3 regions of the Stenotrophomonas sp. KH_052 genome follow, and region 3 is predicted to be linked to each of the others. Evidence: predicted binding sites of a transcription regulator. Region 3 holds the regulator's gene; each other region holds the start of a gene.

Region 1 (3,273 bases), 2.1 Mb from region 3:
CGGCCTGCTGCTCGGTGCGACGCGACAGGTCACTGTTGCCGGCGGCAATCTCACCGGCGGCCAGGCGGATGCTGGCGGCCGACTGCTGGATCTGGCCGACGATCCGGGTCAGCTGCTGCACGGTACTGTTGGCATCGTCGCGCATCACTGCGAACACGCCGTGGAAGTCGCCCTGCATGCGCGCGCTGAGGTCACCAGCGGCGATCGCGCGCAGCAGCGTCGACAGCTCGGCCAGGTTGTGGTCGCTGACCTCCATCATGGTGTTGAGGGTTTCGACCATGCGGCGGAAATCGTGGTCGAAGCGCAGGGCGTCGCCGCGCACCGCGAAGTCACCGGCAGCGGCTGCAGCAGCCAGCTGCTGGATCTGATCGTTGATCGCCGCCAGATTGCTCTTGGTGGTGGCCATCGCGGCGCTGAACACTGACTTCTCGCCCGGCAATGCTTCCATGTCCACGCTGAGGTCGCCCACTGCGTAGCGCTGCATCACCTCGACCAGGCGCTGGGTGACCGCATTGCTGGAGGCCACCAGCTGGTTGCTGTCGGCCACCATGCGGCCGTACTCGCCCGGGAACGCAGAAGCGTCCATGCGGTAGCTGAGCTCGCCGGCATCGTGGCGACGCGCCATTTCGGACTGCGCGGCCATCACCGACTGCAGCTGGCCGCGCATGCCCTGCATCGCCTCCAGCAGGCGCCCCACTTCGTCATTGCTGCGCGTGGGCAGCGCACTGTCCAGCTTGCCGGCGGCGACGTCAGAGGCCACGCGCACCGCTTCGGCCAGCGGGCGGATCGCCAACCGGCGCAGCAGGACGTAGACACCTGCGCTAAGGGTCAATGCGGCCACCACACCGACCAGCAGGGTCAGCCACAGCAGCTGGCGCGCCTCTGCCACGATCACCGCATGCGGCATCACCACGCCCAGCGCGAAGCGCTGCGGGGCATCGCCCACGCGCAGCGGCACGTACACACGCACGTTGCCGGCCGCGTCCGGGGTGAAAGCTTCGAAGCGACGGTCGGCGGCGATGTCGGCCAGCATGCTGCGGGTCAGTGCATCGCTGCGCGGCTTGCCGATTTCAGCGGCATTGGCCGAGGCCAGCACCACGCCATGGGGTGAGAGCAGCTCGACGCGGCCGGCGCCCATCGGCGTCAGCGTGGCGAGGTGCTTCTGCAGCGCGGCCAGCGAGAAGTCGACGGTAAACACGCCGAGGAACGTACCGTTTTCGACGATCGGCGTGCTCAGCGTGCTCATCAGCACCTGCTGGCCGCCGATGTCATAGGCATAAGGCTCGCTCACCTTCGCCAGCTTGTCGCGGCTGGGCACCATGTACCAGTCGCCGGAGCCGCTGGCGGTCTCGGTGTAGTCGGTCATCGTCGACTGCTGCGGCTTGCCATCGTGCCAGGCCCAGTAGCTCATGTAACGACCGGTGGCATCGTGCGCCTCGGTGTCGACGAATTCGGCATCCTTGCCATCAAACGCATCGGCTTCCCACATGGTGCTCTTGCCCAGCCATTCAGGATGGGTACGCAGCTGTTCGCCGAGCACGGCGGCCAGGCTGGCGCGGTCGGGCGCGTCACCACGCGCACGCTGGGCCAGCACGGCCTCGACCATGGCATCGTTGCTGGCGAAAGCCGTGCCAAGGTCGGCCGCGACCTGGCGTGCCTCGGCGGTGGCTTCGCTGGCCATGGTCTGGCGCGAGGCATTGACCAGGCTGGCGCTGGCCTGGCGATAGATCAGGAACGCGGTCAGGCCGAAGCACAGCAGCGCGATCACGGCGGTGCCGAGCATCAGCTTGTGGGCGATGCTGCCCGGGCGGCGGGCGGCGACGGAGCGGGAAGAAGGCATGGAAGGATCCGCAAGGCAGTTCAGGACGACCGGCACCGCGAGGGCACCGCGCAGGCGCGCGATCCATCGCGCAGGCCACCGGTCGCCGGGCCGGACCCAGCGCAGGAAGCGCACCGGGTTAGCGGCCGCCCGCCAACGAGGTTGAGGTGGCCCGCCCGCACATTCCTGAACGCACTCAGGAACAGCTCAGCAAGCTGTCAGCTGCCGCCTCACTCGGCCACGCGGTCCTTGATCCACTGCGCCCTCGGCAACACCTCGATGCTGCCGACGGCATACTGCTGCAGCACGTCATCGGGGCCGAAGCGCGGTTGCCAGCCCAGCAGGCTGCGGATGCGGGCGCTGTCGTAGACGCGGTCGATGCTCAGCGGCAACGGCCAGCCGCGGCGTTCGAACTCGGCCAGCAACTGCGGCGCACGCCGGGCCAGCACCCTGCGCGGTTGGGTCGCCAGCTCAAGGCAATCCTCGCGCAGGAACGGTGTGGGTGCGCAGGCAATGTAGCGCGCGAAGGCAGCGCCCTCATCGTGCAGCAGCGCGGCATGCGCACTGGCGACATCCCGTGCGTCGATGCCGCGATGCAGGCGGAACATCGCCATACGCTCGGGCGGCTCCGGAAAGCAGCGACCCATGCGCAGTACACGCACACTGAAGTCCGCGCTCGCCGCCGCTTCGGCCAGCGCCTCAGCCTGCAGCTTGCTGCGGTGGTAGATGGTGCGTGGCAGCGGCTCGGTGTCTTCATCGATCCAGCGGCACCCACCAGCCACCACCGCATGGCCGTACAGCGCGGTGGTACTGGTCAGCACGAAGCGACGGGCACCGGCCTCCCGGGCCGCCGCCAACAGGTGCCGGGTCGCATCCACGTTGATCTGCTGGAACACTGCATCCGGCACCAGGCCCACGTGCGGCGCATGCAGGGCGGCGGTGTGGATCACCGCGTCGACACCCTGCACCGCGCGTACGACCGCCTGATGATCGGTGACATCGGCGATGATGCGCGTCGTTGCGAACGGGCTGCGATCCAGCCCCACCACTTCATGGGCAGCGGCCAGGGCGCCGAAGATCGCACGCCCGATCCGCCCGGAACTGCCGGTCAACAGAATCTTCATTGAGTCCATTCACTCGAAGCGCCCGGGAACTACCGGGATGTTTCGATTCTAGGCACGCCGCATGTCGTCTGCGATAGGGCACGGTTGCAATTGTGCGTTCATCTTGACGATGTCGACGTGGCCAGCAACTGCCGTGCGACGAACAGTGGATCGTCTCCGCCGGCGACATCAGGCGTGACCCCGGCGCGTTCCCAGTTGCCGCCGGTACGGAGATTGATTGGTTGCCGGTCCGGAATGCTGATCTGATAGCCATCCGGCAGCAGCACAGGATCATCGAACATATGTGCGGCACCGCCACTGCGGCTGCCAACAATGCGCGCGCGACCCAGC
Region 2 (3,273 bases), 1.4 Mb from region 3:
GAGCGTGCGCACTTCGCTGGCAACCACGGCAAAACCACGGCCCTGCTCGCCTGCACGCGCGGCTTCCACTGCAGCATTCAGCGCCAGGATGTTGGTCTGGAACGCGATGCCGTCGATCACCGTGGAGATTTCCGAGATGCGTGCCGAGGACTGGTCGATCTCGCCCATCACCGATGCCATCTGCGCCATCGCCTGCTCGGTCTCGCGTACGGCGGCACCGGCGGCATGCGCTTCACTGTCGGCCTGACGCGCCAGCTCGGCGTTCTGGCGCACGGTGGAGGTCAGTTCCTCCATCGATGCAGCAGCCTCTTCCAGATTGGCTGCCTGCTGCTCGGTGCGGCGCGACAGGTCGTTGTTGCCGGCGGCCAATTCCTGCGCCGCGTTGTTGATGCTGTCGGCAGCCACCTGGATGCCCTGCACGATGCCGGTCAGCTGTGCGGTGGTGGTGTTGGCATCGTCGCGCATGCGCGCGAACACTCCGTCGTACTCGCCGTCCATGCGTGCGGTCAGGTCGCCGTGCGAGATCGCGCGCAGCACGTCGGAGACATCGGCGATGCTGGCCTGCGAACTGGCCATCATGCCGTTGAGATGTTCGACCATCGCCTTGAACTGATACTGGAACGCAGCGGCGTCGCCACGCATGCTGAAATCACCGGCGCGCGCGGCGCGAGCCAGCTCATCGATCTGCGCGTTGATCACCATCAGGCTCTGCTTCACTGCGGCCAGTGTACGGGTCAGCGTGCCCTTCTCGCCCGGGTAATCCGGCAGGTCGCGGCTGAGGTCGCCGATGGCGTAGCGCTGCATCACCTCGGCCATCAGCAGCTCCACCTGCACGTGCGATTCGACCAGACTGTTGGTGGCCTGCACCATGCGGCCGAAGTCACCGGGGAAGGCGCTGGCGTCCATGCGATAGCGGATCGCACCGGCCTCGTGCTGCTCGGCCATCTGCAGCTGTGCGCCGATCGCCGCCTGCACGCTCTGGCGCACGCTGGCCATGGCTTCACCCAGCTGAGTCAGTTCATCGCGGCCACCAAGGCGGAACTCCTGGTCCAGCTGTCCCTTGGACAGACGCTCGGCCAGGTTCACCGCGCGGGCCAGCGGACCGGTCAAGCTGCGGCCGATCATCACCGAGGCACCGATGCCCACCAACAGCGCGACGCCGCCCAGCACCAGCAGCTGCAGCAGGCTGCGCTCGCCCAGGCGGATTGCCTCGGCGGCGGCATCACGGCTTTCCTTCTCCTCAAAGTCCACGCCATCGGACAGCGCCTTGTTCCAGCCATTGGCCGCTTCCTGCACCGGGCCCAGGGTCAGCGCCACGGCGCCCGGGTAGTCACCCTGCTCCATCAGTTCGCTGGTCTGCTTGTTGAGCGGGCGCGCAATGGCACGCTTGGCGGCGATGGTTTCGGCAATGGCCTTGCCGTCGGCGTCGCTGGGCAGCGCCTGGTAGGCGGTCCAGCTGGCCTCGTAGCGCTTCACCAGATCAGCGATGCGCTGCTCGTCGTGGCCACGGTCTTCACCCTGGCGGATCAGCATCTCGCGGCGCACCACCATCATCTGGTTATTGGCATCGAGCATCTGCGACAACAGGCGCACCTTGGCCACGCTGACGTCGACCACCTGCTGCATCGCGCGCTTCTGCACGACACTGGCGGTGGCGCCGGTGGCCACCACGGCGGCAACCAGCAGCAGCAACAGGCCAAAGCCCAGCCCAAGACGCCAGGCAACCCTGACGTTCCTCAAGTAGTTCATGGGGGTATCCAAAACGGGGGGATGTGCCCTTATCGGCGGCCCGGCAGGCAATCTTGATCGCCGTCCGTCGACGGCGTCGGCCACCGTTCACCTTGGTGAGCCCCCGGCGCAGCAGCACCTGCGCGCTGGACACAGCTGCAATACCCATGGCTACTCATGCGGGCATCAGATCCCTTTCACGGTGGCTCGGCGGCTGCTGCGGGCAAGGTGGTGGCGTGACCTGCTGGAGATCCCAATGCCCTTGCTCGTGTCCCGATCCACCCTGCTCGCTCTCTCGCTGCTGGCGTCGCCAGCCTTCGCGCAGGCGCCGCCGCCCGAACTACCCGCCCCCATTGCCGAGAAAGCCGGGCCGGATGTGGCCCCGCGCTCCGCCCTGCACGCCCAGGTGCTGCTGGATCGCGCGAATTTCTCCCCTGGCCAGATCGATGGCGAAGTGGGCAGCAACCAGCGACGCGCGGTGTCGGGTTTTCAGGCGGCGCATGGGCTGACCGTAACCGGTGAACTGGATGACGCTACCTGGAAAGCTCTGCAGGCCGATACGATCGCGCCGCTGGTCAGCTACACGCTGACTGCTGAGGATGTCGCCGGCCCGTTCCAGCCCATACCGAAAGGACCCGCCGCCCAGGCCAAGCTCAAATCGCTGGGCTACGGCAGTGTGGAAGAAGCCCTGGGCGAACGTTTCCACTCCTCCCCTGAGCTGCTGAAGGCGCTCAATCCGGGCATAGATCTGGCCAAGGCAGGCAGCCGCATCCAGGTACCCAACATCGCCCCGGCGTCATTGCCGAAGGCGGCGAAGATCGTGGTCGACAAATCCGACTCCACGCTGCAGTTGCTCGATGCGCAGGGCAAGGTGATTGCACAGGTGCCGGTGTCGTCCGGCAGCCAGCACGACCCGTTGCCGATCGGCGAATGGAAGATTCTGGGCATGTACCGGGATCCGCCGTTCCACTACAACCCGAAGCTGTTCTGGGATGCCCGCAAGGGCGAAAAGAAGGCCACCCTGCCACCGGGTCCGAACAATCCGGTCGGGCGGGTCTGGATCGATCTGTCCAAGCCGCATTACGGCCTGCATGGCACGCCCGAACCCGGCCATGTGGGCAAGACCGAATCGCATGGCTGCGTGCGCATGACCAACTGGGATGCGCTGCGCGTGGCCGATGCCGTGGATACCTCGGTACCCGTGGTGATGCAGGAGTGAGCCGATGCGCCTTTCGCAACTGATCGTGCTTGGCGTTCTGCTGGGGCTGGGTGCAGGCTGGTGGCTGCACCGCGATGCGGGTGATCCAGTACCCGCCCCGCTGCCGGAAGCGCAGCCGGCAGTGACTGCGGCGCCGGCGAAGGAATCTGTAGCGCCACCCGCAACCGCCCCTGCCGCCAGGGTCGCGCCGTCAGTCGCGCAGGCTGCGGATGCGCCGTCTGGTCTGCTGCTGCCGGTGCAGGGCATCCTGACCTCCCAGCTGCGCGATACGTTCACCGATGCACGCAGCGAAGGCCGCGTGCACGATGCCATCGACATCATGGCCG
Region 3 (3,273 bases):
ATCCAGGATTTCCTGCGCCTCGATGATGAAATCGGCAGTGATGTCGTCGGATACCGCGCTCATGCTTACAGCCCCAGGTCCGACAACAGGTCGTCGGCGTCGTTCTGCGAGACCGCGTGGCGGTCCAGTCCCTTCAGTGCCGGCCCGGCCAGTTCCGGGTCGGAGCGATGCTGTTCCGGCGGCAGGCCGAGTGCGCCGAAGCCTTCGTGCACGCGGCGCACGATGCCGACCACGCGACGGATGATCTGCCCGGTCAGGTCCTGGTAGCTCTGGGTCAGGGCGATCTCGGTCAGGTTGTGGCGGATGCGCTCGAGCTGCGCGTCCTGGCCCGGCTGCAGGCCTTCGGCGCGCAGCTGCTCGGTCAGGCTGCGGCATTCCTCGGCCAGGTCCAGGGTGCGGTGGGTGGCCTGTTCGGTCATCGCCACCACGTGGTCCAGGCGCGCACAGGCGTCGTCCAGTTCGCCGGCTTCATCGGGCACGGTCGGCAGTTCACCCAGCGCCTGTCCCAGCTCGCGGGCCAGCCGCGAAAGACCGCTCATCATCGGCTGCGTGCGCAGCGCGACCAGCCCGTCGATGCGCTGCCGCCACGCGGCTTCGTCACCGGACTCGAGTGCGTCCAGGGCTTCCTGCAGGCGCAGGGCGAGGGCGTTCCTGTCGACCGTGGTATCCATCAGGCGCTGGCCGCCAGGCGTTCGAAGATCTTGCCGAGCTTCTCTTCCAGGGTCTGCGCGGTGAACGGCTTGATGATGTAGCCGTTCACGCCGCTCTGGGCGGCTTCGATGATCTGCTCGCGCTTGGCTTCGGCCGTCACCATCAGCACCGGCAGTGTCTTCAGCTTGGCATCGGCGCGGATCGCCTTGAGCAGTTCGATGCCGGTCATCACCGGCATGTTCCAGTCGGTGACCACGAAATCGAACGGCTGGCTCTGCAGCAGCGACAGCGCGGCATGCCCGTCCTCGGCTTCGGCGGTATTGGTGAAGCCCAGATCGCCCAGCAGGTTCTTGACGATCCGACGCATGGTCGAGAAGTCGTCGACGATCAGGATGCGCATGTTCTTGTTCAAAGCAGAGTTCCTTTGTTGTTCAGTCCGGGCGGCCGGGGGCAGCCGCCTCGGGCATGTTCATTCTTCCAGGCCGGCGTCCGCCGCCTCGAAAATCTTCAGTCGACCACGCAGGCGCAGCACTGCCTGGCCGTGGATCTGGCAGACCCGCGATTCACTCACGCCAAGCACCGCGCCGATCTCCTTCAGGTTCAGCTCCTGCTCGTAGTAGAGCGACAGCACCAGCTGCTCGCGCTCGGGCAGGTGGCCGATCGCCTTGCCCAGCTCGCGGCCGAACTCGCCGCGCTCCAGCACCTGCTGCGGGGTCGGGCCACCCTGGGTGACCGTGTCCAGCTCGCCCTGGTCTTCGATGCGCGACTCCAGGCTCAGCACCTGGCCACGTGCGGCGTCTTCCATCAGCCTCAGGTATTCGGGCAGCGGCATTTCCATCGCCGCGGCCACTTCGGTGGCACTGGCGGCGCGGCCGCTGCTCTGCTCCAGGCGGCGGATGGTGGCGGCGGCATCACGAGCGCGGCGGTGGACGGAGCGGGGCACCCAGTCGCCACGGCGGATCTCGTCGATCATCGAGCCGCGGATGCGGATCGACGCATAGGTCTCGAACGAGGCGCCCTGGTCGGCGTCGTAGCTGCGCGAGGCTTCGATCAGGCCCATCATGCCGGCCTGGATCAGGTCATCGACCTCGACGCTGGCCGGCAGGCGCGCGGCCAGGTGGTGGGCGATGCGCCGCACCAGGTCCGAATGCTGGGCGATGACTTCGTTCGCCGCCGAGCGCTGCACTTCCCTGTACTGGGCTGCGCCTTTCATGCCGTCACCCCACGCTGCTTGAGGATGCGTTCGAGGAAGAACTCGACGCCGCCACGCGGTTCGGTCGGCGCCTGCCAGCGCGCGGTACGGCGCGCGATCTCGGTGATGGCCAGCGCGGCCGGGCTGGACGGATAGGCCTTCACCACCGGCTGCTGGCGCTGCACCGACAGGCGCAGCCAATCGTCCTGCGGCACGCAGCCGAGGTAGTTCAGCGAGACATCGGCGAGGAACTTCTCGCAGACACGGGTCAGCTTTTCGTACAGCACGCGGCCCTCGTTGGGATCGCGCACCATGTTGGCCACCACCTGGATGCGGTCCACGCCACGCTCGCGCGACAGCACCTTGATCAGTGCGTAGGCGTCGGTGATCGAGGCCGGCTCGTCACAGACCACCACCACGGTGTCCTGTGCGGCCTGGCAGAAGGTCAATACGCCATCGTTGATGCCGGCGGCGGTGTCCACCACCATGATGTCCAACTCGCGTTCCAGCTCGGAGAACACGTTGACCAGGCCGACGTGCTCGGCCGGGGCCAGCTCGGCCATGTGGCGGCGGCCGGACGCGGCCGGGACCACCAGCACGCCGTTCGGGCCTTCGACGATGACGTCATCCAGCGAGCAGCGGCCGGCGACCAGGTCGGCCAGCGTGAAGGTGGGGTCCAGGCCCAGGATCACGTCGATGTTGGCCAGGCCGAGGTCGGCGTCCAGCAGCAGCGTGCGCTTGCCCATGCCGGCCAGTGCCACCGCCAGGTTGGCGGACACATTCGTCTTGCCCACGCCGCCCTTGCCGCCAGTGACCGCAATGGTGCGCACAGGGCCGAGCGGCTCGCTGCGGGTGGCCGACAGCGGGAAGGTCTTGGTCAGCTTGGCGTACTCACGCGACGGCATGGTTCAACTCCGGGTTGCAGGGCATATCGGCCGCGCGGCGCAAATCTTCAAGGCGAAGTACGAGATTGGCTGCACTGGCCCGGTGCAGGTCCTCCGGAACGTCCTGGCCGTCGGTCACCCAGGTGATCGGCAGGGCGTGGTCCACGGCCACCGACAGGGCGTTGCCGAAGCGGCCGGTCTCGTCCAGCTTGCTCAGCACCAGGCCCTGCAGGTTGGCCGCGCCGAAGCGGCGGACCACCTCGTCCATGTCGCCGAAGCTGGTGTTGGCCGGCAGCACCAACAGGGTGCGGACCTGGCGGGCGGCACGCAGCCACTGCAGCTGGGCGGCCAGTGCGCGGTCGCGCGGGCCCAGGCCGGCGGTGTCGATCAGCACCAGCTTGTAGTCCTTCAAGCGTTCCAGCAGCTGGTCCAGGTCGGTGCCGCTGTTGGCCTCGTGCACCGCGATGCCGAGCTGGCGGCCGTAACCGTACAGCTGCTCACGCGCACCGATGCGGGTGGTGTCGGTGGTGACCAGGGCGACATCGC

Evidence for each region. Region 3 encodes FliA, which starts transcription of late flagellar genes. Its sites were predicted from a motif close to TAAAGTTTNNCNNNCNNNGGCCGATAA; they were not measured.
Region 1: a site for FliA is predicted at 1,959-1,985, ahead of AC3ITW_RS19480 (methyl-accepting chemotaxis protein). Genes of this name have one in related genera too.
Region 2: a site for FliA is predicted at 1,779-1,805, ahead of AC3ITW_RS16520 (methyl-accepting chemotaxis protein). Genes of this name have one in related genera too.

Annotation. Positions count from the first base shown of each region.
Region 1 covers NZ_CM174475.1:4,259,788-4,263,060, forward strand. The annotation lists gene AC3ITW_RS19480 (methyl-accepting chemotaxis protein) at 1-1,840, opposite strand, end outside; gene AC3ITW_RS19485 (NAD-dependent epimerase/dehydratase family protein) at 2,050-2,943, opposite strand; gene AC3ITW_RS19490 (S41 family peptidase) at 3,042-3,273, opposite strand, start outside.
Region 2 covers NZ_CM174475.1:3,577,706-3,580,978, forward strand. The annotation lists gene AC3ITW_RS16520 (methyl-accepting chemotaxis protein) at 1-1,749, opposite strand, end outside; gene AC3ITW_RS16525 (L,D-transpeptidase family protein) at 1,985-2,947, shown strand; gene AC3ITW_RS16530 (M23 family metallopeptidase) at 2,952-3,273, shown strand, end outside.
Region 3 covers NZ_CM174475.1:2,194,475-2,197,747, forward strand. The annotation lists gene AC3ITW_RS10185 (chemotaxis protein CheA) at 1-63, opposite strand, end outside; gene AC3ITW_RS10190 (protein phosphatase CheZ) at 66-671, opposite strand; gene cheY (chemotaxis response regulator CheY) at 671-1,063, opposite strand; gene AC3ITW_RS10200 (RNA polymerase sigma factor FliA) at 1,121-1,864, opposite strand; gene AC3ITW_RS10205 (MinD/ParA family ATP-binding protein) at 1,861-2,748, opposite strand; gene flhF (flagellar biosynthesis GTPase FlhF) at 2,735-3,273, opposite strand, start outside.